Cellulophaga algicola DSM 14237: one gene and its partner. The protein of the gene in region 2 binds, or shares a complex with, the protein of the main gene of each other region. Links are inferred from orthologs where the notes say so. Each region holds a gene or a part of one and is shown on either strand. Other genes may lie near its edges. The genes, in order: mnmG and mnmE.

Region 1 (11,823 bases), 2.0 Mb from region 2 along the record:
ACTCGGGCAACAATTTTATCAACTAGAGGTAATTTCATTTGTAAACCTGAAGTTCTCACGCTATGGAACTTTCCAAATCGTTCAATTATAGCAGCTGTTTGTTGTTTCACCGTAAAAAATGATGAAAATAAAATTACCGCACCAATAAATAATAGGGGTATTAATAAGTAGCTCATACGTTTGTTTTTATGTTAATTAATAGTTCTCTACAATATAGGTAGCAATTCTCTTACTTTTGTTACAATTAATTTATTTTAATTGATCAATTGCAGTTTTTATTCTCTGTAAGCTTTCCTCTTTCCCAATAAATTCTAGGATATCAAATAGGTGAGGGCCCTTCATTTCACCTACAATGATGAGTCTTAATGGGGGCATTACTTTTCCAAAAGATAATTCTTTTTCTCCAATCCATGTCTTAACAATTTCTTCTGTTTGTTCTGATGAAAAGTCTTCTATAGCGGCTAGTACGTCATGTACGGCTGTCATGATACTGGAAGTATCTTCTTTCCATTGTTTTTTACTAGCTTTTTCATCATATGAAGTAGGACTAACAAACATATAATCAGATAGCTCCCAAAAATCTGCCACAAAAACAGCTCTTTCTTTTATTAGGGAAACTACTTTTTCTACTTTAGTTAAAGGCGCTTTTATCCCTTTTTCTTGAAGTATTGGAAGGTATAATTCCGCTAGTTCAATATCCGATTTTTGCTGTAAGTATTGTTGATTATACCATTTGGTTTTATCAGGATCGAATCTAGCTCCCGATTTATTTACCCGTTCTAAACTAAACAAGTTTGTAAGTTCTTCTAATGAAAATATTTCCTGTTCTGTTCCAGGATTCCATCCTAACATGGCAAGGAAATTTACTACAGTTTCAGGAAAATATCCTTCTTCTTTATATCCTTTAGATTCATTCCAATTTAAAGGAAAAACAGGGAAGCCTAATTTTTCTCCATCGCGTTTGCTTAATTTACCTTTCCCAACAGGCTTCATAATCAAGGGTAAATGTGCAAACTCAGGTGCTTGCCATTCAAAAGCATCGTATAATTGTTTATGCAGTGCTAAAGAAGGTAACCATTCCTCTCCGCGTATAACATGAGTAATCTCCATTAAATGATCATCAACAATATTTGCTAAATGGTACGTTGGCATTCCATCACTTTTATATAATACTTTGTCATCTAGTACATTAGAGTCAATAGTCATGTTTCCTCTAATAGTATCGTTTAATTTTATTTGTTGGTCTGGTGCTGTAAGAAAGCGTACCACATACTCCTCGCCATTTTCAATTTTCTTAGTTACTTCTTGAGGCATTAAAGAAAGAGAATTGTCTAATTTTAACCTATTATGCCAGTTATATATAAACGTTTTTCCTTGTTCTTCGTGTTCTTTTCTGTGATTATCTAAGCTTTCTGAGCTGTCAAAAGCGTAATATGCTTTCCCTTTTTCTAGAAGAACGTTTACATATTCTTTATAAAGGTGCTTTCTTTCGCTTTGTCTGTAGGGTCCAAATTTACCTTCTTTTCCTGGGCCTTCATCAAAGGGTATATTACACCAGTTTAAGGCATCTATAATATATTGTTCTGCACCTTCTACATATCTATTTTGATCGGTATCTTCAATCCTTAAAATAAATTCACCATTGTGTTTCTTAGCAAAAAGGTAATTAAATAGTGCTGTTCTTACACCACCAATATGTAGGGCTCCTGTTGGGCTAGGAGCAAATCTAACGCGAACTTTAGTACTCATAATTTTGTATTTGTTGTAAAGATAGTAAAAGGTGAAAATTAGAACTAATAGTTAAATAATTTAGATTTATTGTTATTGTAAACTGCACATATTGAGAGGCTTACAATTAACATGGTTATGGCATATTTATATTTTGTATTATTTACCTTTGCGGTTATTTCATTCCGTTACTCTAAAAGTGTTTTTTTTTCGAGTATCTTGGTAATAAAATCCTACAATTGACTGCATTAGATCATATAAAGAAAAACCTGAAGGACTTTGTTAAAAGTTATTATACCGCCCAATTAATTAAGGGATGTATTTTATTTTTGGCACTAGGTAGCTTGTTTTTGTTATTGGTGTTAGGAGTTGAATACTTTCTTTGGTTGAGTTCTGGTTTTCGCTTATGTATTCTACTTAGTATGTTATTGGTCTCATTATATTTGGCTTATCAATTTATTTTGACACCCATTTTTTATCTATTTCGACTAAAAAAAGGTTTATCAGACAGCCAGGCTGCGGATTTAATTGGGCGACATTTTCCTGAAATTGAAGATAAGCTTTCCAATTTAATAGACTTACAAGCCACTACGGAACAGTCTGAATTACTTTCTGCAAGTATACAGCAAAGGGCAGAAGTTCTTACACCTTTTAATTTTTCAAAGGCTATAAATTTCAATAATTCTTATGCATATGCTAAGTGGATTGTTGCTCCGCTTTTAATTTTTTCATTAATTTTCTTTTTTGGGGATATAAAATCTTTTTTTAAAAGCTATGAACGTGTAGTAAACTACGATTTAGCTTATGAAAAACCAGCCCCTTTTAAATTTATTTTATTAAGTTCTAATTTATCCGTCTTAAAGAATGAAACTGCATCAATTTTAGTTGAAACATCGGGTACGATTCAGCCAGAAACTATTTCTATTAGTATAGAAGGGGAGGAGTATGTTATGAAAAATGCAAATGGTATTTTTCAGTACGATATAAAAGCGCCTACAGATTCATTTACTTTTCATTTTATTGCGAACGGATATACTTCTAATTCTTATCGTTTTGAAGTTATTAATACACCTTCCATCCTAAATTTTAATTTAGAATTAAACTATCCGAAGTATACTAATAAAAAACCTGAAGTAATACAGAGTACGGGTACAGCTATTCTACTTGAGGGCACCACAGTAAAATGGAATGTTACTACTGAATATACAGACAAATTACTTTATAAAGATTTAGATACTATTAAAGAATTTACTAAAATTTCTTCTCATAATTTTATATTTTCCAAACGTATATATAATTCTTTAAGCTATACGGTTACTACCTCTAATGAACGTGTTTTAGATTTTGAAAATTTAAATTATTCCTTTAAGGTTGTAAAAGATGAAGCTCCTAGAATAGAAGTAGAACAACGCGTAGATAGTCTTGTAAATAACACTGCTTATTATAGTGGGACGCTTTCTGATGATTATGGTTTAACTTCTCTTAAATTATTTTATTATGATATGCTATCTCCGGATAAGGTGAATAGTATTGAATTATCTAAGCCTACAAATACGGTAAACACTTTTTATTATACGTTCCCCTCTGGGATTGATATCTCTGCGAATAGTACCTATGGGTATTATTTTCAAGTGTCTGATAATGATGCTGTTAATGGTTCAAAACACACAAAATCTAAAACTTTTACTAGTATAATTTTAAATAATAATCAGCTTAAAAACAAGGATTTAGAGTCCCAACAAGCTATTATATCAAACTTAAACAAAACGGTAGATCAGCTTAAGAATCAAACTAAATCTCTTGAAGATCTTTCTAACAGTCAAAAAGAAAAATCTAACTTAAATTTTAATGACAAATCTAAGCTTAATTCGTTATTGCAAAAGCAAGAGGTTCAGGAAAACCAAATGCAGAAATTTTCTAAACAATTAAAAGAGAATTTAAGTAAGAGTAATGAAGAGGATGATTTAAATAAATTATTACAAGAACGTCTTGAGCGTCAAGAATTACAAGCAGAAAAGAATAAGCAATTGTTGGAGGATTTAAAGAAAATTGCAGATAAAATTAATAAAGAAGAATTATCTAGACGTTTGGATGATCTTGCAAAAAATCAGAAGAATGGTCAGCGTAATTTGGAACAATTATTAGAACTGACCAAACGGTATTATGTTACAGAGGCAGCCTCTCAACTAGCTAAGGATTTAGAGAATCTGTCTAAAAAACAAGAGGATTTATCGCAATCTAAAACTAATGATACAAAAGCAAAAGAAGCACAAGAGAAAGTAAATGAAGAATTTTCTAAGCTTTCTTCTAAATTAAAAGAACTTGAAAAAGATAATGAAAATTTAAAAAAACCAATTTCCTTAGGTATCAAGGAGGCCGAATTAAATGCTTTGGATGATAATCTAGACGCAATTTCTAAACAATTGCAAGAAGAACAAAAAGAAATAAAAAGCCCTAGTGCTAGCTCAAAACAGAAATCTGCTGCTGCTAAAATTAAAGAATTAGCAGAGAGCTTATCTCAATCTTCTTCTAGTTCTGGTGGTTCTAGTGTTTCAGAAGATGCAGAAGTACTACGTCAAATTCTAGATAATCTAGTTGTTTTTACATTTAAACAAGAAGCTATTATAGATGAACTTAGTGAAAATGAAAATGTTTTTGCAAATCAATCTAAAGTTATATTACAGCAAAAAGAACTCAAATCTCTTTTCGAGCATGTAGACGACAGTCTTTTTTCTTTGTCATTGCGTGTGCCTGAGATTTCTGAGAAGGTAAACAAAGAAGTTACAGATCTTTATTATAATTTAGATAATGTAGTAGAGAATTTATCTGAGTCTAGAATTTATCAAAGCGTTTCTTATCAAAAATATGTCCTTAACTCTGGGAATACTCTTTCAGATTTATTAGCAGATATTTTAGATAATATGCAAGAAAGCATGAAGACTGGAAAAGGAGAGGGGTCTAGCCAAGACTTTCAGTTGCCAGATATTATTAAAGGTCAATCAGAATTAAGTAAGAAAATGGGTGACGCTGGCAAGGGTAAGGAAGGTAAAAAGGGGGAAAGTGGTTCTTCTGGGGAGAAAGGTAAAGAAGGTAATCAAGGTAAGCAAGGTGAAAATGGCTCTTCTGGTAGTGACGGACAAAAGGGAAGTAAAGGTAAAAGTGGTACTTCAGGGGAGAATAGTCAAGGGCAACAGGGTACTTCATCAGGTTCTGATGCTAAGGGTGAGGGGAAATCCGGTCAAGGGAAAGGTGATGGTAATGGTTCCGGAGAAAAAGGTTCTATGGGGAATGGGAACACGGGCTTGTCAGAGGGTGCTTTAAAAGAAATTTATCAAATTTATAAAGAACAAGAACTTCTTAAGAATAAGTTGGAAGAGCAATTATCCAATATGATTAATAGCGACGATCGTAGGTTAGGAGAGAAGTTAATTAAGCAGATGAACGATTTTCAAAACAATCTTTTAGAAGATGGAATTACAAGAAGCTCTATTGATAAGGCGACTATTATACAATACGAATTATTGAAGTTGGAAGGTGCTGCTATGAAGCAAGGGGAGAAGAAAGAGCGGGAAAGTGATGTTAATAGTAAATCTTTTTCAAACCCTATCCTTTCACAACCAGAAATCTTTGAGAATTACAAAAATCAAAATGAAATTTTAAATAGACAAGCACTACCTTTGCGGCAAAATTACCAACATAAAATTAAAGAATATTTTAATACAAATGATTGAATTTAATTACGAGTTAGATTTTGAATTATCTAATGAACCCTATTATGCAGATTGGTTAACTAGGGTTATAGAATCTGAAGGTAAATCCTTGGGAAATTTAAGTTATATTTTTTGTGATGACGCTTATCTTTTAGATATTAATATGAAATATCTTGATCATGATACGTATACAGATATTGTAACTTTTGATTATTGTGAGGGAGATACTATTGCAGGAGATTTATTTATTTCTATCGAAAGGGTATTAGAAAATGCTAAGGAATATAATGTAGATTTTTTAGAGGAATTACATAGAGTTATGTCTCATGGGGTTTTGCATTTAGCAGGCTACAAGGATAAAACGGATATGGATGCGGCGCTTATGCGTAAGAAAGAAGAAGAGAAAATTAAATTGTTCCACGTGGAACATTAAGGGAAATTATGTTTGATAAAGAGTATGATGTTATAGTAGTTGGCGCTGGTCATGCAGGATGTGAAGCTGCTGCTGCTGCCGCAAATATGGGTTCAAAGGTATTATTGGTGACTATGAACTTGCAAAATATTGCCCAAATGTCTTGTAATCCTGCTATGGGTGGTATTGCAAAAGGACAAATTGTGCGTGAAATTGATGCACTTGGGGGTTATAGCGGGATCATTTCCGATAAGTCTGCCATACAGTTTAAGATGCTTAATAAGTCTAAAGGGCCTGCAATGTGGAGTCCTAGAACTCAGAATGACCGAATGGTATTTGCTGAGGAATGGAGGTTGGCTTTGGAGGATACACCAAATGTTGACTTTTATCAGGAGATGGTTTCTGGCCTATTGGTAGAGAATAATAAGGCAGTTGGTGTTACTACTTCTTTAGGAATTAAGATTAAGTCTAAATCTGTAGTTCTTACAAATGGTACTTTCTTGAATGGATTAATTCATATTGGAGATAAAAACTTTGGTGGAGGTAGAGCTGGTGAACGTGCTGCAACAGGAATAACAGAACAATTATTGTCTTTAGGTTTTGAATCTGGAAGGATGAAAACAGGTACGCCGCCAAGAGTAGATGGTAGATCTTTAGATTATTCTAAGATGATTATACAGCCTGGAGATGCTATTCCGGAGAAATTTAGCTACTCTCCAACTAAAGCTTTAGAGCATCAAAGAGATTGTCATATGACGCATACGAGTGAATTGGTTCATGATTTATTGCGTGAAGGTTTTGATCGTTCTCCAATGTTTAACGGTAGAATTAAAAGTTTGGGGCCTAGATATTGCCCTTCTATAGAAGATAAAATTAATCGGTTTGCAGACAAAAACAGTCATCAATTGTTTGTGGAGCCAGAAGGTTGGAGAACTGTTGAAGTATATGTAAATGGTTTTTCTACTTCGTTACCGGAAGATGTTCAGTTTAAAGCATTGCGTTCTGTTGTCGGTTTTGAGAATGTAAAGTTCTTTAGACCGGGTTATGCTATCGAGTATGATTACTTTCCGCCAACGCAATTAAAGCATACTTTAGAAACTAAATTAGTTTCTAATTTGTATTTCGCTGGTCAAATTAATGGAACTACTGGTTATGAAGAAGCCGCTTCTCAGGGTCTTATGGCGGGCATAAATGCGCACCAAAAAATTAATGAAAAAGAAGATTTTATCTTAAAAAGAGATGAAGCTTATATCGGTGTTTTGATTGATGATTTAATTACAAAGGGTACAGAAGAGCCTTATCGTATGTTTACATCTAGAGCAGAGTATAGAACTTTGTTGCGTCAGGATAATGCAGATTTACGTTTAACACCTATGGGATATAAAATAGGTTTAGCTCGTGAGGATAGATTAAAAAGAATGGAAGACAAGTTAGAGAAGTCTGAAAAATTTGTTCAATTTTTCAAGGATACTAGTGTGCTTCCGGATCAAATAAACCCAATATTCGAAAGTGTAAATTCTGCAGTAGTAGATCAATCTTTCAAAATGTTTAAAGCATTTTCTAGACCTAATGTAACTATGGATCATATGATGACTATAGCATCTGTTTCTAATTTTGTAAAGGAGAATGATTTAAATAGAGAAGTTTTAGAACAGGCAGAAGTACAGGTAAAGTATTCGGGGTATATTGCTAAGGAGAAAAATAATGCAGATAAATTACATCGGTTGGAAAATGTAAAGATTCCTGCAAATTTTGATTACACCAAATTAAAGTCGCTTTCCACAGAAGCGAGACAGAAGTTAACCAAGATACAGCCAGTTACTATTTCGCAGGCTTCTAGAATAAGCGGAGTTTCTCCAAGTGATATTAGTGTCTTGTTAGTCTTCCTAGGAAGATAATATTGGTTCTATTTACCAGCATATTTAAAGTCTCTAAATGTAAAAGTTTAGAGGCTTTTCTTTTTTGGTTTTACGGATATTTCATGTTATTGGTTCTTATGAATAGAATGGTTTAAAGTATTTTTTTTAATGTATGTGTTAGTAGGTTTGTGATTGTGCTGTATTTATTAATTAAGTTTGCGTAATCTAAATTCAAAAAATTTTAGCAGTACTAGAGTAGGGGGTTCTGTTTATTGCTCCGTAAGCTTGATGATCTAAGTGATGTCAGATAGGTCTAATTTTTATTGTTGTATAGATTTTAAAGGTTCATTTAATTTTCTTGTTATGATGTGTAAAAGTGTTCGGTAATCAAATTGTTCCACGTGGAACAATTTGATTACCGCTGTGCTAAATTTTCAAAAGTGTAGTTCCTGCGTCGTAATTTAATTATATATCTTGTGCAAATAAATGTTGTGTAGTCTCCTATTTTTGTTGTGAACTATTTGTGGAGAATTATTCCTTTTGGACCACTTGTTGTTCAGGTTTTTTAGAGATTTAAAACCACTCCTTTCATGAATAGATTATTTAATGTTTTAGTTTTTCTTTTTGTTTTATCATCATTTGTGCTCATTCGGATTGCTCCTAAAATTGATGATTATAAAATTTCTAAAGGAAAAAAATTTAAGCGGACTTTGTCAAAGCGACAGCTATTTATTTTTGAAGACACAAAAGAGGCGGGAGAATCTTATAAGTATGTGAATACAAAATTTCAATTGCATGATTCTCTTGTTTATGATGATGTTCCTTTTCAATTAGAAAACCAGCAATATTTTTTCGCTACTTATGAAGTTGAGATTCAAGATAAGTCTTTTCAATTAGTCCCAATTGCTTTAGATGTTTTGCTGAGTACATCTTTAGGAAGGGATGAAGTAGATCCGTTATTTTCAAATCCAGACGGAATTTCCCGTAAAGGAAATTTTTACATTGCTATAGAAGTTTATAGCGATTTGGAAAAAGATTGTTTATTGGCTAATTCTTTTTCACGTACTTCAGTTTTAAAGTATCTTCGTCAACTCAAGAAAGAATATTTAGCTACACACAATTACAATGAAATTTTATTTAAAAACTAAAGACTATTCTGTTAGTCAGGAAACCTTTGAATTATTTCTGGATCAAGAATTAGATATGCTCATTACAAAACCAGAACCTCAGGTTTTGGATTCGTATTATGATAGTGAGGTGTATATTTCTCATACGGATGCTAATGTTTCTTTGATGGACAAAATCTATCAAAGTGTAAAAAAGATTAATCTTAAAAATAAGCTTAAGGTTGTTGCTAAACATGCAGTAGGAAAACGGCTTTTAGATGTTGGTGCGGGTACCGGAGATTTTTTAGTAGTGGCAAAAGAAAATGGATGGAGCGGAGTTGGTGTAGAGCCAAATAAAAAAGCACGAGATAAAGCTTTTGAAAAAGGCTTGGTTTTAAAATCAGCCTTAGAAGATTTCTCTGATGAAAAATTTGACGTCATTACCTTATGGCATGTATTAGAACATGTACCCAATTTAACCGATCAAGTAAGTAGGTTATCTCATCTTTTATCGGACAAAGGAATTTTAATTGTGGCTGTTCCTAATTATAAATCTTTCGATGCAAAATATTATAAAGAGTATTGGGCGGCTTTTGATGTGCCTAGACATCTTTGGCATTTTTCTAAATCTTCTATCACTAAGCTATTTTCTAAAGAAAATTTAAAAGTGTCAAAAGTCTACCCTATGATCTTTGATGCATTTTATGTTTCCCTTTTATCTGAAAAATATAAAACTGGAAAACAAAACTTCGTTGCAGCATTTTTTGTGGGGCTGCGTTCAAATATAAAGGCTTGGAGAACTAAGGAGTATTCTTCCCTAATTTATGTCATAAAAAAGGCTAAATAATCATTTTAAGCTCTTTTGAGAGGGTTTTGGCTTTAGTGCCTAATAAGTAGCTGTTTATTTATTTAAATCAATTTATAACCTATTTAAAATCGACTGTTTTTAATTAGATTTACTGATTTCTTTTAGTTTTGAAATAGATATTTCTTATAATACCTATTTCGACCTGTATTTAAAAATTTTATAAAAAAAATTGAGGAAGACACTTGGCGTAATCTTGAAAAATATGTTCCTTAACTTTTATTTTATTGAACGCTCGGGAAAATTTTAAAATAGCTTCATGCCTATCAATTTTTTTGAGCTACAACTTCTAAGGTAGTTTTATACAAATCGGTTTTCATGATTTTTGATTTTAGCCACGCATAAAAACTCAGTACAAATAAATCCTCTTTTTCTTCGTGTAGGGTGATAAGTGTTTTTTTTACTTTCAGCATAAATTCATTTTGATCTATTTTTTCTTTATGATAAAAATAGTGGGTGGCTAAACTCAAGAATTCTAAAACTCTGTGCTCTTTGTTTTCTTTTAAACGTTTGCTGTATTTTTTTCGGAAACTATGTATTCTAGAAGCTACTAGATCTAAATTTTCCATTTCCATATATAGCAATATTTCTGTTAGGTTCTTCTTGACCACCCAAATTTCTCCTCCTTTCTCTGCGTACCAGGTATCGCTATGACGAGATTCTTTGAAAATCTGCAACGCTTCTTTGCATTTATTCTGCTGAAATAAGAGCACTACTGTGGTTAGTTTTAAATCCATGATATATGCAACCTGCTGTTTGTACTTTTCAAAATCAAATTGTTCCAAACATGCTAGAGCTTCTTCTGATTTTCCAGCGTAGTTTAAATTTAAGACTAGCAATAAAGTGTATTGGGGTATAAAACGTTGGTAATAGCTATTGTTTTGTCTTTGCATTTCTGTTTTCATCCGTTCCAAGTACTTCTTAGATTGCTCAAAATCTTTATTTCTGAAGTGTGAATTGGCGATGTAATACAAAATTTGAATATGATAGAACAAATGTTTTTGAGATAACTTTTGTTTCTGTTCTATTTCCCTATTTACTTTTTCTATAAATGGGAGTAAGGTGTAAAAATCTCGGGTAATATGAGCTGCTTCATTATTAATGGCAACAATTTTATATAAAGAACGATAGCTTAAACCATTCTCAATAGAAATATTAAATGCAGCTAAGGTCTTGGCTATAGTTTGGGTAATATTTTTATTTTTTGCTGCCAATTCGTTTTTAATAGTAGCATAAAAAAGATTTAAGTTTTCTTCTTGTTGAAATAATAACTTGTTGGCTTTGAACTGGGTGATTAACTCTTGCAAGTCAACTTTTCTATCTAAATGCGTATACTGTATGCGGGTGTAGTATATTTCATTTAAAATACCATAGAGCTCATGCTGTTTCGCTTTTATTTCTGCTTTTTTTACAACCCTCAACGCTACTTTGTATGCTTTTTGCTCAAAGAGAATTCTACTGGCAAGCAAAAGTTTAATAATTTCCATTTCTTCAGATTGCTCTCCTTCAAAACTCTTTGTAGCTATAAAATCTATTAACCCGTCAAAGAGGCGCTTGCTTAAAGCGTTGTACGCCCCTTTGGCCTTCTTACCATAAAGGAGCACATCAATATGTTCAGCATTAGGGTTTGTTGCCAGTATATTGAATAAAGCAACGTTTTTTGTGTCGTGTCTCTTATTCCTTTGGTTTAACCGAGTAATAAAATTTTTCTGCTCTTCATTGGTTAATGTCGCTATTAATCCAGTATTTATGTTCATTATATCGTAAGTTATAAGATCTATAAATATAATGAATACAATATATAGTTCTAATTTAATATAATTTATATCGTAAGTTTTATTCGAAAGTAGATTTTCCAAAACACACTAGGCTCCCCATCTTTGTACCGTTGAAAGAAACTAAATCAACAAAATAATTAATCATCAAAAATCAATTATTATGAATTACAATTTTAGTAACGATACCGGAGAAGAAAAGAACAAGAAAAAAATTCAGAAAGAATTTGATAACAAACCAACCCCTGCTTTTATAGGCGCTTCTTGGGTGGCATTAGTAGCAGGTATGCTTGCTTTCTGTGTAGGGTTATCTAATGCAGCCATGCTTTTGAATGAAAAAGGGTATTACTTAACCATTCTTCTGTTCG
Region 2 (11,780 bases):
AATAAACCAGTAGGAGAGTTGTGTAAAACGTTGTATTGCCCTTACAGAACCAAAAGGACTACCATTATATGTGTGTATTTGTTTAGGAATTCCATATATTCTAAAAACCCTTTTAAACTCTGCCTTAGCAGACTTTAAGTTTTCTTTATAGTGACCTTTAGCAGAGAATAAAAATCGACTTTTAGAGTCTGCAATTGTTAATGGATGACAATATATTTTATTACCCATTAAGAACTTTCCCTTATAGTCTGCACTCCAAACTTCATTACATGATTAAGGGTCAAATATGGGGAAGACTGGCTTGACTCTTCTCATCCTTTTTTGAGGACATAGAAAACCGTTTCTTTTAAGAATATTATGAACATAACCACAGATGGGACTTCTTGACTTAAAAGTTCTTTAAACAATATCGCTCTACTTTTTTTAGCTCCCCAGAGTTTATATTTCTTCTTTAATTTTACAATACTATCAACGATATTCTCATTGGTTGCATTGGGGTGTTTGCCAGGTGCTCTTGACTGCTCTTTTAGCCCTTCATAACCTCGATTTTCAAACCGACTTATCAACTTATAAGCCATTGGTCGAGAGATTTCAAAACTTTTAAATAATTCTGTTATAGTATACTTTCCTGTACGTCATTCACAAATAAATTCGATTTTTTGCTCCATTGTTGTGCTTACTTTCCAAGGCATGATAATTTGATTTTTATCTCAAATTAACCCTTAAAAAAGTGTAAACCATGTGCCTTTAACTTTGTAAACGATGTGCCTTTACCATACCAAATTTTATTGCTTTACTTTCCAATACAAAAATTAGCAAATATATTTCCTAGCAAATCATCACTTGATATTTCACCAGTAATTTCACTAAAATGAAATAATGCTTGACGAATATCTATAGCCAATAAATCTCCAGAAAAACCAGAATCCATTCCATATTGTACTTTTTGAATCTCTTCAAAGGCTTTTAAAAGTGAATTGTAATGTCTAGAATTGGTTACAATAGTTTCGTTGTTTCTAAGGGCTCCTGTGTTTATCAGTCCTAATAATTCTTCTTTTAAATCTTCTACGCCTTCACCCGTTTTCGCTGCGATAAAAATAGTTTTCAGCTGTGCAGATAATGATGCCATTTCAGAAGAAATAAGCGTGGTGGTTTCAGTAGCTATTTTATCTGCCTTATTGACCAACAAAAGAATAGATTTCTGTGGAAACTGATTTTTTATCTTTTCAATTTCTATTTTTAAAGCGTCTATCTGTTTTTTCTCTTTTATAAGTGCACCATCAATTAAATAAAGGACAACTTCTGCTTGTTTTATTTTTTCGAATGTTTTCTTTATCCCAATACCTTCAACAATATCTTGCGTTTCACGAATTCCTGCCGTATCAATAAACCGAAATCCGATACCATCAATAGATAGTTCATCCTCAATAGTATCACGGGTAGTACCCGCAATATCAGATACAATAGCTCTATCTTCGTTTAATAGCGAGTTTAATAAGGTAGATTTTCCAACATTAGGTTCGCCTACAATAGCTACCGGAATTCCGTTTTTTATTACATTCCCTACAGCAAAAGAATCTATAAGACGTTTTAAGACCAACGTAATTCTATTGATAAGGTCTTGAAACTGCGCTCTATTCGCAAACTCCACATCTTCCTCTGAAAAATCTAACTCTAATTCTATTAAGGAAGCAAAGTTCATTAGCTCTGCTCGCAATTCTTTTATTTCATTGCTAAACCCGCCACGCATTTGCTGAATGGCAATTTGATGACTCGCAGCATTGTCCGAAGCAATAACATCTGCTACGGCTTCAGCCTGACTTAAATCTATCTTTCCATTTAAAAAGGCACGTAAGGTAAACTCTCCGGCGTCTGCAGTTCTGCATCCATTTCTTAAAAATAATTGGATAATTTCTTGCTGAATATAGGTGGAGCCATGGCATGAAATTTCTACTATATTTTCTCCAGTATAAGAATTAGGTCCTTTAAATATAGAGGCTAAAACTTCGTCTAAAATACGGTCTCCATCTACAATATGTCCTAATAAAATGGTGTGTGTCTTTTGGTTGGATAGTTTTTTACCTTTCCTAGATACAAAATGGTTTGAAGCAATAGTAATAGCATCATTACCAGAAAGGCGAATTATAGCAATGGCTCCCGCACCAGATGGTGTTGCTAGTGCTACTATAGTATCTTGTTGTATCATGATGCAAAAATATAAAATAGAATCTGGTAATCTACTACCATAGTATAATATCTAGATTTAGCAGTCATTTATTAGAGGAATGCTAGGCTGTAAAAGGTCAAAAATATTGCTTAGTCATCTATTCGTTAAAGGAATGTATAAAATAGTAAGCTTAGGTTTTAAAGTTTGGTTTAAGAAATTTTCAAAATACTTTTTTGCAACTGTAATTCAGGAATAAAGGCTTATGTCTGTGTATGTATAAATTGTTGTTTGTGAGTGGTTTGTGGTTATATAATCTATAATGTGTTGATCTATGTATTTTAAAATAATTGCAGGAAAAAATGCCGTTTTATAAAAGCGGCATTTTTTTTGATATATACCTTTTTAGACCCGCAATAGAGGGGATTTTACAACGTACAAAATAAAAATATTTTATGATGGTGATTCATTCTATTTTGTACATTCGTTGTCCATTAACAATTAAATTATATATGAATAAATTAGCAGTAGTAGCAATGATTGCATTATTTTCTTTAGGAAAATCTTATGCACAAGAAACAGAACAAGTTAAAGATTCTATCATAGTCGTAAAAGATATGATAAAAGAACAAGAGGATTTAAAGCAAATAGAACAAGCTAAAGTAGAAGCTGCCGCAGCAAAAGCAGAGCAGAAAGCGGCTGAAAAAGAACAAAAGGCAAAAGAAAAAGAGCAGAAAGCGGCTGAAAAAGAACAAAAGGCAAAAGAAAAAGAGCAGAAGAAAATAGCGAAAGAGCAGAAACAAGCAGAGAAAGAACAAAAGAAAGTTGAAAAGGAAGCTAAAAAGGCCGAAAAATTAAAAGATCAAATAGCAGATAAAATACAAGATATTCAAAAAAGTGAAGACAAAATCGCTAAATACGATATGAAACTTGCAGAAGGTCAGCGTAAAGGCAAACTTTCTCCTGTAGATATAGGCAAGTTAAATGATAAAATTTCGAAAGAAAACATCAAAATTTTAAAGGAATCAGAAAAATTAAGAAAGTTAGAACGTAAACAATAATTTTTTTTCTTGTAACAATTTGTTTTCTCATGCGTCTTATTAGTACATCAATCAAAAATCAAAATATCATGCAAAAAGAAAACAAACAGTTATTAGTCATTACCCATTTAAGTCAATTATTAGATGTTGTAACAGGTTTTGGAGGGTTTATAGTTCCATTAGTAATATGGTTAACCCAAAAAGATTCGGTATTGAATATGGAAGAGAATGGAAAGGCAATTATGAATTTTAGAATTAGTATGTTTATCTATTTTATTATTTGTATTCCTATGGTGCTTTTATTCGGCTTAGGGGTATTAGGTTTTTTAATATTAGGGATTTTAACTTTTGTATTTCCTATAGTAAATGCCATACGAGTTAGTAATGATCAACAACCGTATTATCCTATGAGTATCAAATTTTTATAATCAAATACTTTATTAAAAATAAAAAACCCCAATCACGTAAGTAATTGGGGTTTTTCTATAAAAATCTGGTTGGTATTAATTATTAAGCATTACAGGCATAACAAGCATTGTAACCAATTCTCCTTCATCTAAACCATCCACAGGAGTTAAAATACCAGCTCTATTTGGTAAACTCATTTCTAATGAAACATCATCAGAGGTTAAGTTCGCTAGCATTTCAACCAAAAATCTTGAGTTAAAACCAATTTGCATATCATCGCCTTGGTATGAGCATGTTAAGCGCTCTTCTGCTTTATTGCTGTAATCAATATCTTCAGCAGAAATATTAAGTTCTGCACCAGCAATTTTTAAACGTATTTGGTGCGTTGTTTTATTAGAAAATATAGAAACTCTACGAACAGAGCTCAACAACTGATTTCTAGAAATAGATAATACATTTGGATTCTCTTTAGGGATTACCGCTTCATAGTTTGGATACTTACCATCTATTAAGCGACAGATAAGTTCTGTGTTTTCAAAACTAAATTTTGCATTACTTTCATTGTACTCAATAGTTACGTCAGATTCACTACCTCCTAAAATACCTTTTAAAAGATTTAAAGGTTTTTTCGGCATAATAAACTCTGCAACTTGCGAAGCAGAAATATCTGTTCTTTGGTATTTTACCAATTTATGTGCATCAGTAGCTACAAAGGTTAAACTCTCTGGAGAAAACTGAAAAAAGATACCACTCATTACGGGTCTTAAATCATCATTACCTGCAGCAAATATTGTTTTGTTGATAGCTGTTGCTAATATGTCTCCAATAATAGTTGTAGAGCTAGGGTTTGCTAATTCTACCGCTTTAGGAAACTCAGCACCATCTGCATAGGCTAAAGCGTACTTACCATGATTAGAGCTTATTTCAACTGTATTGTTGTCTTCAACAACAAATGTTAAGGGTTGCTCCGGAAAGGTTTTTAATATATCTAATAATAGTTTTGCAGGAACTGCAATTAAACCTTCATTATCAGAATCTACATTTAAAACAGAACTCATCGTAGTTTCTAAATCAGAAGCAGAAACAATTAATTGGTTTTGTTTTAAATCAAATAGAAAATTATCTAGAATTGGTAGTGTGTTGCTGTTGTTAATTACGCCACCTAAAACTTGTAATTGTTTAAGTAAATACGTGCTAGATACTATAAATTTCATTCCTTATGTGTTTTATTTTCTCTTAAAATCTGTCGATGAATTAGTAATTAGAATATTAAAATTCTTTGGTTACTTAGACCGTCGCAAGAAAAACAAAGATATTTTAATTGTTGTTTTTAATGAAACAAACTTATCAACAGTTATTGCCCTATCAATTGCTACAAATATAGTATAATTATTGTCTATTATTAACGTCTAAACCTACTGTTAATCAAGGAAAACCTTTTAAAAGTAAGTGTATAATTTTTACAAATTTAGAATACTCGTTTTTAACAATGTTTATAAGTAGCCTAAAACCTACTCTATTTTACTTAAAATCTATGGTGATGGTATCTCTATAATCTAAACCGAGTAGGGTAGAGGCTCCTCCTACAGTATTTAAATCACTCTTATAGATGGCTAATTCTATATAGTTAGATGAATTAAAAAGGGCTAACAGGTCTCCTGGGCCGTTTCGTCTATCTTTTTCTAAATCAAAATTTATAATATCACTATACTTATTATAGATTTTAGTAATTTTTTTATTTCGAGCATTTAAAATAAAATCTCTCCCTTTTCTATAGGCTTCAAAAGTATGCCTTTCTATATTCGTAATGACATTCCCAAAATTATCAATATAAATTACGCTCCCAACAATACCATTGCCATTTTCTGTAATTCTAGGGGCAAATTCTCGAATATCTTTTAGTTTATTAAACAATTTACCAACAACTTCTAAAGTGCCACCGCGCGCAATATGACAAGCAACTTTAACAAATACATCTAACACAGGAAATGATCCATGTTCTGGATTGGGAATATTAATTTCAACGACCTTTTCAGGAGTAATCTCAGAAGTAATTAAACCAATAACACCATTGTTTGCGGTAATAAAATAATGACCATCTACAAGGATTGCAATGTGCTGGTTTTCAGGGGTTGGCTCAGAGTCTACCCCTACAATGTGTATGGTGCCTTTAGGGAAACTCTTATAAGAATTTTTTAAAATATAAGCACATTCTGGAATGTTAAACGGACTTATCTCATTAGAGATGTCAACAATTTTAGCGTCGGCTAATTCCGAATAAATAGCACCTTTAATAACGCCAACAAAATGGTCCTTATATCCAAAATCAGTAGTTAATGTAATTATTGCCATGTAAGACTGTTGATATTTTTTTACTTTATGAAACTGATTTTTACTTAAGTTTGTTTAACAAAATTACACAAATTTTAAGGCAACTAAAATTAATATTTAATAGGTAAGTAATTAAATCCCATATTCTTTGAAAGAACTTGTAATTGAACTCACAGAAATTAGTCCTAGAGATTTTTTTGGACAGCAAAATGAAAATATAGACTTGATAAAAAAGTACTTTCCAAAGCTAAAAATTGTAGCACGAGGAAGTAAGATTAGAGTCTATGGCGATGACGAACTTCTGGAAGAGTTTGATCAGCGTTTTAAATCACTTACGGAACATTATGTGAAGTATAATAAGTTAGACGAGAATAGTATTGAACGTTTGCTTATGAGTACTGCAGAAGATGATCTGTCGGCTTCTGAAAGTAGTGGAGAAGTCATCATTCATGGTGTTAGCGGTCGTTTGATAAAAGCACAAACCGTTAATCAGCGTAAATTGGTTGATGCCGTACGCAAAAATGACATGGTTTTCGCAATTGGCCCCGCGGGTACGGGTAAAACATATACCGCGGTAGCACTTGCTGTAAAAGCCTTAAAAGAGAAAAGAGTCAAACGCATTATTCTAACGAGACCAGCAGTAGAGGCAGGTGAAAACCTTGGGTTCTTGCCAGGAGATTTAAAAGAGAAATTAGATCCGTATATGCAGCCCTTATACGATGCGTTACGCGATATGATTACGCCAGAAAAACTGGCTTTTTATATAGAAAATGGTACCATACAAATTGCACCATTGGCATTTATGCGCGGTAGAACATTAGATCATGCTTTTGTAATTTTAGATGAAGGCCAAAATACAACGCATGCCCAGATGAAAATGTTCTTAACAAGAATGGGTAAAAATGCACAGTTTTTAATTACGGGAGATCCCGGGCAAATAGATTTACCTAGAAGAACCGTTTCAGGATTAAAAGAAGCTTTGTTAGTTTTACAAAATGTAGAAGGAATTTCAATTATCCAATTAGATGATAAAGATGTTATCCGTCATAAATTAGTGAAAAAAGTAATAGAAGCTTATAAAGGTTTAGAGCACCAAAACTAGCTTTCAATTTAATATATAATAATAGTCAACGCATTCCTTAAGAGCATGAACAATACAATTACAGATACAAATTTTAATTTTCCAGGACAGCTTAGTATTTATAAAGGAAAAGTAAGAGAAGTGTACACTTTAGCAAATGACATTATGGTAATGATTGCTACAGATAGGCTTTCTGCTTTTGATGTTGTTATGCCAAAGGGTATACCTTATAAAGGTCAGATACTAAATCAGATTGCAACGAAAATGATGGCAGATACGTCAGATATTGTTCCCAATTGGTTGCTAGCAACACCAGACCCTAACGTAGCTATTGGGCATGCTTGTGAGCCTTTTAAAGTAGAAATGGTAATTCGTGGATACATGTCTGGGCATGCAGCTCGTGAATATAAAGCAGGTAAAAGAATGCTTTGTGGAGTAGCTTTGCCAGAAGGGTTAATAGAGAATGATAAATTTCCTGAACCTATTATAACGCCAGCGACTAAAGCAGAAATGGGCGATCATGATGAAGATATTTCTAGAGAAGATATTTTAAAAAGAGGAATTGTTTCTGAAGAAGATTATAGCATCCTAGAAAAATATACCAAAGATCTTTTTCAACGAGGAACAGAAATTGCAGCAGAGAGAGGTTTAATTTTAGTTGATACCAAATATGAGTTTGGGAAAACTAAAGACGGTAAAATTGTATTAATTGATGAAATACATACTCCAGATTCTTCACGCTATTTTTACACGGAAGGGTATACCGAAAGGCAAAAAAATGGGGCGATGCAAAAACAACTTTCTAAAGAGTTTGTACGTCAATGGCTAATTTCTAATGACTTTCAGGGTTTAGAAGGTCAGAAAGTACCAGAAATGTCTGATGATTATATTACAACGGTATCAGATAGGTATATTGAACTATATGAGAATATCGTAGGAGAATCATTCCAAAAAGCTAACATTTCAGATATTCAAACAAGAATAGAAACTAATGTTTTAGCGTATTTAAATAAAAGCTAAGTACAAAAATTACTTAATAATAACATGAGCAGTAACCAAATTAGCTTTTTTAAGAGGTGTTTTTTGGCTAGTTTTTTTGTACTCTGTATTTTTAATGGCCGAAGATTTAGGACTTTCTTGAGTTGTACCATAAAAGGTAGCTGATCCTATAAATGCCATAAGGAAAATAAAGCTCTTAATTTTTTGAATTCTTTTCATGCTCTCGGAGGTTTGATTGCTGAAATTAATAAAATATTCTTAAAATAATGCGTTTTGACTTAAAAAATTACATTTAAACGGAAAATTGTTGGTTATCTGTATTTATAACTAACAATTTTCCTTCTTTTCATATAAAAATAGGCTTGTACGTTATATATCTATAATCAATCGCGTAAAAAACTGAGGGTTACTTCTTTTTTGGATTCTTTTAGCTTACTAATAATCTTTAAAAAGAGTATAGCTGTAATATAAGCATCACCCATAGCAGTATGCCTATCTTTTTTTGAAATGCTAAATTTATCAGCTAATTCATCTAATGTGTAATTTTCTTTTCTTGTAATTAAATTAGATCTAATAATTGTCTTTTTATAGAGATGAGAAGTATCCAAATAGGTGTTTTTTAATTCGGGTAATCCATTTCTTAGTAAGGCATTGTTAATCATATTTAAATCAAAAATTGCATGGTGTGCAATAATTACACTGTTCCCTACATAGGTAATAAATTGTTCTAAAGCCTCTAGTTCAGTTACCCTAGGAACTGTACTGTTTTTGAGTATTCCGTGGATTGGGGCGGCATCTTTACCATACACTTGCTGTGTAACAAATACTTCAAAACCATCTCTTATCGCAATTTGTTGCTGTACTAATTTTACAGCACCAATGCATAAGATTCTATCGTTAGAATAATCAAAACCCGTAGTTTCAGTATCTAAAACAGTATATACGGTGTCAACTAGTTTTTCCGTAGGTTTTTCTTTAAATTTTAACGCATAGTCGTTCCAAAATTGAGGAAGACTGGCTTTGTTTTTTTTTAAAAAGTTAAACATTACATATTTTTTAATTGAAACCTTAGGGTTACCAGTTCTTGAATTTCTTTTATTGTTTTAAAAGTACGCTTAAGCTTTATCTTCTCTTCTTTACTTAGATTGTTTAAAGCTATATAACGTCCAGAATCATTATTTGTAATGCCTTGTTTTGTTCTAAATTTTAATAATGCTTTAGAAGCGTAGGAACATGCAAGGTAGATTTCTTTATTGTTGGGTTCTAGTTCCGCAAGTTTTTCAAAGCGCTCTGCAGTGTTGTTAATCGCTTTAATGGAGTGCGATAGAATAAGTACCCGAGCGGCATCAGTCAAGGGCCTTAAGGCTCTACTTTTTACATCAAAAGAATCTTTATGTGCCCCATCTTGTTCTACTAAAAATTGTCTAAAAAATCCTGTAGGAGAAGGGTTTTGAAGCGCGCCTTTCGCTAAATGCACAAAAAATATAGGGTATTTTTTTACCGTATAAAAGATATGTTCAGAAAGCCCTGTAACTAAACTTGGTTCTCCATAAATTAGATTGTAATCAAAAAATATGGAAGAAAGTAATACTTCATCAATACCTGGATTAATAATCCAATGCGATGTTGTTTTTTTCCACTCACTAAAGCTTAAACACCATTGCGGATTTGAAGCCATCATCTCCGCCGGGCAGTATTCATAACCAATTTCATTTAACCCCTTGGTAACTAATTTAGAAAAGTCTAAAAAATAGGCGTTTGTTTTAGGAAGCATATCATCAGAAACATCTTCAAAAATTAAAGCATTGTCTTGATCGGTATGCAACATTTGTTCACTCCGCCCTTGACTACCAAGCGCTAACCATGCAAATTTCACAGGTGGTTTATTTTCCATTTTATCCAATGAAATTTTAATCACTTGTTTTAAGCAAGCATCATTTAATTCCGATATAATTTTAGAAACCAAGGTCATCGGGATGTTTTCAGCGAGGTAACCTCGTAATAAATCCATGATGTTTTTTCGTATAGGCTTAAGGTGTTTTACTTTCTTAGCACGTTTTATAGCTTTCATTAAAACGGCAGGGTTGTTACCCAAAGCAACCATTACATCGTGTTTAGAGAGTATTCCGACTAACTTAGTCGCTACCGTTCCGTCTTTGGTAAGGCATAAATGACTTATGTTACTTTTCATCATAGCCATTTGTGCCTGAGTAATGGTCAGGTTTTTTGGGTATGTAATTACTGGACTCGTCATAATTTTACTAACCGCAGTAGTAATAGGATAATCACCAGTGACTATTTTATTGCGTAAATCTTTGTCTGTAATAATCCCAATGGGCAACGCATCTTTTACGATAATAATGGCTCCAACTTGTTTAGCAGTCATTATTTCAGCAGCTCTTTTTACGGTGGTTCGCGGACCGCAAGAAATTATTTTTTTAGAATATTGTACCGGTTGTAAATCTATAAGCGGCAAGTTAGGAGTGCTTTTTTCTGGGTCAGAATTGTCACTGTATAGTTTACCACGATAATTTTTTGAGTATGGGTTTCTCGTGTTCGAAGCAAAACTCTCTATTAAAAAATTACCTACCGCTGTATTGTTTAAAGCCAGTGGTTTAAAAAGGGCAATAGGAATAGCATAAAGAATACTTTCTTCATGTGCCTTAGCTTCCAGTTCATAGTTTTCGTTGGCCATTAAAGGGCGTAAGCCAAAAATATCACCCTCGTCACAGATATCTACGATGGTATTGGTTGTTTTTCTAATTAGAGATACAGCACCTTTATGTATAACGTAAAAGTGGTCATGACCTACCTCTTTCTCCGTGAAAATTATACTATCTTTTTCTTGGTATATAATGGTAATCTGTTCCGAAAGTAGCTGTAAATCATCACTTTTTAATCCATTAAATGGAGGGTAGTTTTTTAAAAAATCTGCTACTCGTTGCGATATGGTGTTTTTCATAGAAAAGCATTCTACAGTAAAAATAATCTATCTAATGCATATGTGGTTTTATGAGTGATGTTTTTTAAGTATAGTACGCCAAATAAAATAAAGACATTAATGTTATTTTTAGTCTCATCTAATGCCATACGCTACCAAGCTCGCATCAATGCAACGAAGGTGAAACAAATTGTACTCAAATCATTAAAAGAAGAACGCTTTAGTACCCGACGTCAATTGATTATTCCTTTTATATTCTTCCTAAAATAGGGTTTAAAAAAGTATCTTTACAGCGTATTATTTATCCTTTAGTTTCACTTTAGCAAATTGCCGAGGCTTATTTTATAGGCCCTTTTGCTGATCTGTGAAACCTAAATAACCAGCTTAATGACTGGTTGGTAGTAGGTAACTATCTAATACTTTTTAACCCTACGCATTGCTAAGGTCATTAGTCTGCAATTCGTTTCAAATCATTAAAAAGCATGGTTTGCTTAAAAGCACCATAAGTATAGCCAAAGGAGCATCATATGCGGCGCATTTTTTAAGTTCAATAAGTAGGATACAAACCCTTGTTTTCTATAAGAACCTAAAGCAAACTCCGTAAAGTATCCTTACTTAGGCCTGGGCGTGTCCTTGCTCCTGAAGAAGGTTCAGAAGCAAGGTCGGGCTTTTCGTTACAATTCCTCGCCCTGCTCCCGTTCTATCGGGAGCGGGCTGTGGGATTTACACTGCAATCCCTCACGCATAAAAGAATATAAATTTTAAAAAGAGTCATTACAAAACTAAAACCATAAAGATGAGTACAGATATAAAGCT

What was found.
Region 1: the proteins of mnmE (region 2) and mnmG are in contact, whole or in part, in a solved structure (PDB 9HIP), measured with the Escherichia coli proteins. The link is inferred for Cellulophaga algicola DSM 14237 from one-to-one orthologs.

Annotation. Positions count from the first base shown.
Region 1 is NC_014934.1:1,720,988-1,732,810, forward strand. The notes cover bases 5,442-8,313. They hold mnmG (tRNA uridine-5-carboxymethylaminomethyl(34) synthesis enzyme MnmG), read left to right. Parts: upstream 5,442-5,879; coding sequence 5,880-7,748; downstream 7,749-8,313. Other genes in these bases: CELAL_RS07390 (hypothetical protein), read left to right, coding at 5,442-5,459; ybeY (rRNA maturation RNase YbeY), read left to right, coding at 5,452-5,871; CELAL_RS07405 (hypothetical protein), read left to right, coding at 8,300-8,313. In the rest of the region: CELAL_RS07380 (SPFH domain-containing protein), read right to left, coding at 1-176; gltX (glutamate--tRNA ligase), read right to left, coding at 250-1,749; more of CELAL_RS07390, read left to right, coding at 1,968-5,441; more of CELAL_RS07405, read left to right, coding at 8,314-8,857; CELAL_RS07410 (class I SAM-dependent methyltransferase), read left to right, coding at 8,835-9,662; CELAL_RS07415 (hypothetical protein), read right to left, coding at 9,947-11,437; inner membrane protein YiaA, read left to right, coding at 11,619-11,823. UniProt on the Escherichia coli protein: NAD-binding protein involved in the addition of a carboxymethylaminomethyl (cmnm) group at the wobble position (U34) of certain tRNAs, forming tRNA-cmnm(5)s(2)U34.
Region 2 is NC_014934.1:3,718,875-3,730,654, forward strand. What follows is about bases 1-2,829. They hold mnmE (tRNA uridine-5-carboxymethylaminomethyl(34) synthesis GTPase MnmE), read right to left. Parts: upstream 2,207-2,829; coding sequence 794-2,206; downstream 1-793. Other genes in these bases: CELAL_RS16175 (helix-turn-helix domain-containing protein), read right to left, coding at 312-578; CELAL_RS22400 (hypothetical protein), read left to right, coding at 2,677-2,829. Outside these bases: more of CELAL_RS22400, read left to right, coding at 2,830-3,225; CELAL_RS16190 (DUF4870 domain-containing protein), read left to right, coding at 3,294-3,632; dnaN (DNA polymerase III subunit beta), read right to left, coding at 3,708-4,826; CELAL_RS16200 (SAM hydrolase/SAM-dependent halogenase family protein), read right to left, coding at 5,134-5,964; CELAL_RS16205 (PhoH family protein), read left to right, coding at 6,092-7,045; CELAL_RS16210 (phosphoribosylaminoimidazolesuccinocarboxamide synthase), read left to right, coding at 7,091-8,044; CELAL_RS16215 (hypothetical protein), read right to left, coding at 8,054-8,242; CELAL_RS16220 (3'-5' exonuclease), read right to left, coding at 8,407-9,069; CELAL_RS16225 (DUF294 nucleotidyltransferase-like domain-containing protein), read right to left, coding at 9,069-10,985; CELAL_RS16230 (methyltransferase), read left to right, coding at 11,761-11,780. UniProt on the Escherichia coli protein: Exhibits a very high intrinsic GTPase hydrolysis rate. Involved in the addition of a carboxymethylaminomethyl (cmnm) group at the wobble position (U34) of certain tRNAs, forming tRNA-cmnm(5)s(2)U34.